2 regions of the Pseudoalteromonas sp. APAL1 genome follow, and region 1 is predicted to be linked to the other one. Evidence: predicted binding sites of a transcription regulator. Region 1 holds the regulator's gene; the other holds the start of a gene.
What was found. The regulator LexA, encoded in region 1, represses DNA repair genes until DNA is damaged. The targets are predictions, from matches to a motif close to TACTGTATNNNNATACAGTA.

Region 1 (3,427 bases):
TCAGTGGCTTGTTCATTAATAACGTTGCTCATTCTTTCGCCTCCGTTGCTGCATCGATAGCTGCTTGAATTTGACTTGGTTGAATCACATCGCCTGTGTCGTTACCCCATGCATTTCGCTTATATGTGATAACCGCAGCAAGTTGCTTAATTGAAAGCTGTTTATCAAATGCTTGCATCGCTGTACCCGGCTTACCATGTAATACGATGTCGATGTGGTCTTTTACATCTCCAAGCACAATTGGACTCCCCTTAAGAGCAGGAAACACTCCCGGCAAGCCCATTCCTGTAGGCTGATGACAAGCCGCACAACTTGCCATATAAACTTGCTCCCCAAGAACCATTAATTCTTCTTTCGGTAATGTTTGATCTAATAAAGCCGCATCAGCTGCTGCAGCATTGGCCTTTTCTTGCTTAGCCTCTGCTAGCCAGTTAGCAAATTCGTCTTCAGGCAACGCTTGCACAACAACAGGCATGAAACCATGATCTTTACCACACAACTCAGCACACTGACCCCGGTAGATGCCTGGCTCATTTATGCGTGTCCATGCCTCATTGATAAAACCCGGGTTTGCATCTTTTTTAACCGCAAAGTCAGGCACCCACCATGAGTGAATAACATCATCTGAGGTCATTAGAAAACGAACTTTTTTATTGATAGGAAGTACTAAAGGCTTATCAACCTCAAGTAAGTAATGTTCTGTTTTGTCAGCTTGGTTATCTATTTGGTCTTTTGGAGTAGATAGAATTGAGTAATAAGCAATTTCCTCGCCCATGTACTCGTAATGCCATTTCCACTGTGAGCCCGTTACTTTAATTGTAATATCGGCTTTAGAAGCATCTTCCATCGCTATCAGTGTTTTTGTAGCTGGAATTGCCATGGCGATTAAGATCACAAATGGTATGGCAGTCCAAAGAATTTCAACCTTGGTACTTTCGTGGAATTGCGCAGGCTTGGCTCCTTTCGACTTTCGATGATGGATCAAAGCCCAAAACATCACCGCAAAAACGATGATGCCTATCACACAACAGATAATAAATATCGTCATGTGTAATTCATAAACACTATTACTTATATCAGTCACCCCTTTACGCATATTAAATTGGCTATTTGCCAATGCTAACTGCACAGGTGAGAGTAATATAAGCCACAAGGCATAACGCAGTTTACCCATGTGACGGCTCCTTTTAATGCTATTGCAAGACGCAAAGCGAAAAGGCGATACAACAAGGTGCCCATTCGTTTTTTTTATTGTTCAGAGCGACTACGTATCATTTTGACCCAGCGATGATACCAACCCTATGTTTAACACCTAGCACATTTGAGTGTATTTTTATTAATCAGGTGTTAATACACTGTATTAACCAATTAGTTAAAAAATGAGCAATAAGCAAGTTTTAGTAGTAATAAATGTTTATTTTGGTGCAAAAATAACAACTATAATCAGCGCGTTATTTTAAAATGAGAGGCAGAGTGAGAGTAAAAAAAGAGTGAAAAACTGCGCCATATAAGGCTTTATACAAAGAGTAAGGGTTTACAAATCAATGCTAAATAATAAAAAACAAGCAACGCACCAAATTACAGCAATTTGGTGCACTATTCTAGAAACAGTTACATCCAGTCGGCATTACGAATAACACCCACCGCTAACCCTTCAATATTGAAAGATTCATGCTCAAGATCAACTTCAATTGGCGAAAATTCTTCGTTTTCAGCATGTAAAAATACTTTACGCCCAGCTTTTTCAAGACGCTTAACAGTTACATCTTCATCAACACGAGCAACAACAACCTGACCATTTTCAGCAACTTGCGTTCTATGTACTGCGAGTAAATCACCATCCATGATGCCAATGTCTTTCATACTCATACCATTTACACGCAGTAAAAAGTCAGCCGCAGGTTTAAATAGTGAAGGATCAACCTGACAATGACTTTCAACATGTTCTTGCGCCAAAATGGGCTCACCCGCTGCAACTCGTCCAATTAAAGGTAAACCTAATTGCTCAGGTTCGTCTTCTTCAATTAATTGAATACCACGACTCGCCCCAGGCTTCATTTTGATCATGCCTTTTTTTGCCAGTGCTTTTAGATGCTCTTCGGCAGCATTGGCACTTTTAAAACCCAATGTTTGAGCTATTTCAGCACGCGTAGGTGGCATGCCTGTATCTTTAATAAAGACTTTAATTAGTTCTAAAATTTGCGATTGGCGTTTTGTTAATGGGCGCATACAACTGGTTTTCCATACAGTACATTTAACTGTGAGTATATACAGTTATCTGAAAATCGCAAATTTAAATTAACGCCATCATATTGCTACAAAACTAACATTGAACCAGGTATAAAGATGCCATAAGGTATTATTTTTAATTTGCAGGCAAGGAAATACAATGAGTATTTGGCATCAACCAATCACACTAGAGCTTTGTAAAAGTTTAGAGCAAGGGATCACCGGGCAAGGTACTTTAATGAAAACCATGGGCATTGAGGTGACTGAAATTGGTGATGATTATTTAGTGGCGACTATGCCTGCCATTCCTGAGCATCATAACCCTATGGGCATGGTACATGGCGGAGCGAACGTTGTGTTAGCCGAGACAGTGGCAAGCTATGCGGCTAACTTTGTGGTTGATTTCAATAAATTTTATGCTGTTGGCCAAGAAATTAATGCCAACCATATGAAAGCATCTCGTAAGGGTGTATTAACGGCTACAGCAAAGCCTCTTCATTTAGGTAAGCGCACTTCAGTGTGGGATATTAAAATTACCAATGCCGCAGGAGAGCTTTGCTGCGTATCAAGAATGACCGCAGCTGTTGTAGAGCGCTAAGCTCAGGCTATTTTTCGACTGGATAAATCGTAATTTCAACCCCTGCGCCAATCGCTGAAATACGCAACAAGGTATCAGCATGCAGGGCTTGATTAAAACATTTTGGTGAAACGCCTGATTCAAAGCCAATATCAAATGTACGTTTAGAGCACGACAACCACTGCTTAAGAGCATTTCGTGAACACGATTCAATTAATTCACACAACTGATTAATCGCTTTGTCTGGTGTACTGATATCAGCAGCAGCCTCAATACGCGCTAGTTGACGGTATTCATCTTGGTCGTAATGTAAAACCATGGCATTTTTCTTTAAATCAGCAACAAGTGCACTAATATCGTGCTTTGATTCAAGCTCCAGATCCACATTTAAAAATTGAATTTCCGACATACTCTCGTTTTTACCCTCTATTGATATCGACTGAAACTTTAACTCAGTTTTGTATATATACCAAATCTAGAATACAGTTAATGCGACATTATGCCGCATTGGCAATACAGTTAAACAACCTAAAATAGCTCCCATACAACAATAATAACGGAGTAATGATGAATAAACGCATGTTCAAATATGCTCGCAAAGGGCATAAATGGCTTGGCTAT
Region 2 (3,427 bases), on a different contig from region 1:
AGTGTCGAAGCGTGGTATAGTCATGAGTGATATCGGTTTTTACCCCAATAATGTCTTATAATTAAATAACTTGCGAGTCATTATTCGGATTAAAAGCCAACATTAACTAATTTTTGGAGGCTAATTTGGAAACAGGAATGATAATTTCGTTAGCATTATACTTCATCGTAATGTTGGGAATAGGGCTATATGCCTATAAGCAATCAACAGATGATGTGTCAGGTTATATGCTAGGTGGACGTAACTTATCTCCAAGTGTTGCGGCGCTTTCAGCGGGTGCATCAGACATGAGTGGTTGGTTATTAATGGGCTTACCAGGTGCAATGTACTTATTTGGCCTAAGCAAGGTTTGGATTGCAATCGGTTTAGTGCTTGGTGCATGGGCTAACTACTTTTTAGTGGCACCTCGGTTACGCGTTTACACCGAAAAAGCCAATGATTCGATAACTATCCCTGATTACTTTGCAAACCGTTTTGAAGATAATAAAAATATCTTACGTGTTATTTCTGCAGTCGTTATCATTGTATTCTTTACTCTATATACCTCATCAGGAGTTGTCGCGGGCGGCAAGCTGTTCGAAAACTCATTTAATATGAGTTATGAAATGGGCTTGTACATTACTACGGGTGTTGTTGTGCTTTACACCTTATTTGGTGGCTTTTTAGCAGTGAGCTTAACTGACTTCGTGCAAGGCTGTATCATGTTTATCTCGCTGTTAGCGGTGCCTATTGCAACCTACACTATGCTTGATCAACCATTTATGGATACGCTTGCAAATGCACGCTATGACTTATTATTAAGTTCTCCTAAAGAAACAGAAATACATGCACTTAACATGATGGACTGGTTCGCTGGTGGTTCAACAATTGCCATTATTTCTGCAATGGCATGGGGCTTAGGCTATTTTGGTCAGCCACATATTATTGTTCGTTTCATGTCAGTTCGCTCTGTTAAAGATATGCCAACGATGCGTCGTGTAGGTATGTCGTGGATGACGCTTTCAGCTATTGGTGCCGTATTTACAGGCTTATTTGGCGCAGCGTACATGCTTGAAAATCAAATGCCAATCGATGATAAAGAAACGATTTTCTTGGTGTTATCTGAGCTTATTTTCCATCCACTTATTGCGGGTTTCTTATTGGCTGCTATTTTAGCGGCGATCATGAGTACTATCTCGTCGCAACTATTAGTATGTTCAAGTTCACTAACAGAAGATTTCTATAAGATTTACTTAAATCGTAGCGCTTCACAAAAAGAACTAGTGTTAGTGGGTCGTATCAGCGTTATTTTGGTTGCTTTATTTGCTATTTATCTTGCGTATGACCGTGACAGCTCAATCCTTGATTTAGTAAGTAATGCATGGGCTGGTTTTGGTGCTGCATTTGGTCCGCTTGTGCTAATTAGTTTGTACTGGAAGCGCATGAACTTACAAGGAGCAATCAGTGGCATGGTTGTTGGTGCAGCAACAGTGTTGTTTTGGATTTACGCGCCAATCACTATTGACGGCCAAGCTCTAAGTGCAATCATCTATGAGATTGTCCCTGGCTTTATTTTATCAACGATAGCGATTGTTGCTGTAAGCCTTATGACAGCCGAGCCTAAAAAGGAAATTACAGACTTATTTGATGAAGTTGAATCATCACTGTAATTTTTGATTAAACACAAAAAAGGGCAACAGATGTTGCCCTTTTTTAATTTTAAAGCGAATGGTTAGCTTGCAGCTTTCTCTTTTATATCTGCAACGTTATCGTCTGACTTTGCTTTTTTAGGCTTCGCAGGTGCTTCTTTTGCACCTTTGAGTACAGCCATAAATTGGTCTTTTTCTTTTGCCATTTCAAGCGCCAGTGACTCAATTTGTTGCTCGCTTAATGGTACATCAACTTTTTCAAGCATTAGTTCCAATGACTCAGCAATGTCGAGCATTTTGTCATACGCATCAGCTTCTTTTTTAGTAGTAAACGTCATGCGCTCGACTCCGTTTCTTTCTACAACATATTTAACAACAACAGCCATGATCTCTCCTGCATTTAAGCGTGGCATTTGTAGCGTAAAATCGCCATCTTGATTACTGTTTTTATATACAGTAATGTGTTGTGACATTATTTGCAAGTAGCAACTTACATTTTTCTTTCTATCATTTGACAAAGAAAGCGAAATTAGCTTAATTTAAATTGTTACCTAAAATCTATCCAAGCATCGGAAAACTGCTAGGCCTATAATTTTAAGAACACAAGCGATGGAGCGAGTGTTTGGTAACAAAGGAAATTAGTTGTCCAAGTAAGGACATCATGGAGGAAAATATGAAATTATTATCAAGTCTATTGTTAGCTTCAAGCCTTGCGCTTTTGCCCGCCACAGCTGCACTTGCAGCGAAACCTGTTGATGTTGCAGATGTTAAGCTACAAAAAGTAAGTTTGAATAAAGCCACGTTAGAGCAGCTTACTCAATTACCAGGTATTGGTGAAGCAAAGGCCAAAGCAATTATTGAATATCGTAAGAGCCAAGGTAACTTTAAAACTGTCGAACAGCTAAAAGAGGTTAAGGGGATTGGTGAGAAACTCTACCAAAAATTAAAGGGACAAATTACGCTTTAGAAAGCCACTCTGTCAAACAGGGCCTAACAGCCCTGTTTGTATTCTTTAATAGCGGTTTGCAGATGTGGCAATGCAAATATATTTTCGAGTGGTGTGGTTAGAAGCGGATAGCTTACCCCCGCTAACAGTAACCAGGGCAGAAGCATCCATCCTTCAAAATACGCGAGCCCTAAAAATAGTGGTGCCAAAAAAGCAAGTTTACAGACAGATAAAGTGATTTTGTGCATAGGGCTCAAATGGCTAAGTGCAAGGGCAATGATTTGCTGGCGCTGCCTCACTTTAAAGGCCTTTAATTCAGGTATTTGACTGGTAAAAAAATATATCATTACAGTGACTTTTTGCATACAAGGCGGCTAATTATAACCACTAAAAATACGACAGAGAACGCAGCGAAGATCACTTCCATCCAAGCTGGCATACTCAGTGATGCAAACTGCCAATCTATATTGCCGCAATCACCTGTAGCAGCAAAGAAACTTGGGATCCACTCATGAAGAGGCATAAAGCTCGGAAAGTTTGGTTCAAAAGCACAGCTGAATGCAAAAGGATCAGTGTTGTTTTGCATTGCAATGTGTTCTTTGGCGATAAAATAACCCCAAATTGCTGATATACCCCAACTGACAAATGCTACTACTCTACATACCATCGCCTGCGGGTTAATCGCACCTATAACACCTGCAGCAAGTAAGCCTAATACTGCTGTACGTTGATAAATACACATGATGCATGGCTCAAGACCCATATTGTATTGAAAAAACAATGCGGTGATTTCAAATGCTAAGGATATCACGGCTAATAATAGCCAAGGTGTTCTTTTAGTTGCTAATTCTGC

Region 2: a site for LexA is predicted at 2,068-2,087, ahead of L1264_RS00275 (YebG family protein). Genes of this name have one in related genera too.

Annotation. Positions count from the first base shown of each region.
Region 1 covers NZ_JAKGAW010000009.1:32,776-36,202, reverse strand. The annotation lists gene ctaD (cytochrome c oxidase subunit I) at 1-32, opposite strand, end outside; gene coxB (cytochrome c oxidase subunit II) at 29-1,174, opposite strand; gene lexA (transcriptional repressor LexA) at 1,612-2,229, opposite strand; gene L1264_RS06260 (PaaI family thioesterase) at 2,390-2,827, shown strand; gene L1264_RS06255 (hypothetical protein) at 2,835-3,215, opposite strand; gene L1264_RS06250 (hypothetical protein) at 3,374-3,427, shown strand, end outside.
Region 2 covers NZ_JAKGAW010000001.1:60,061-63,487, reverse strand. The annotation lists gene putP (sodium/proline symporter PutP) at 138-1,649, shown strand; gene L1264_RS00275 (YebG family protein) at 1,712-2,014, opposite strand; gene L1264_RS00270 (ComEA family DNA-binding protein) at 2,302-2,595, shown strand; gene L1264_RS00265 (DUF6170 family protein) at 2,619-2,921, opposite strand; gene dsbB (disulfide bond formation protein DsbB) at 2,921-3,427, opposite strand, start outside.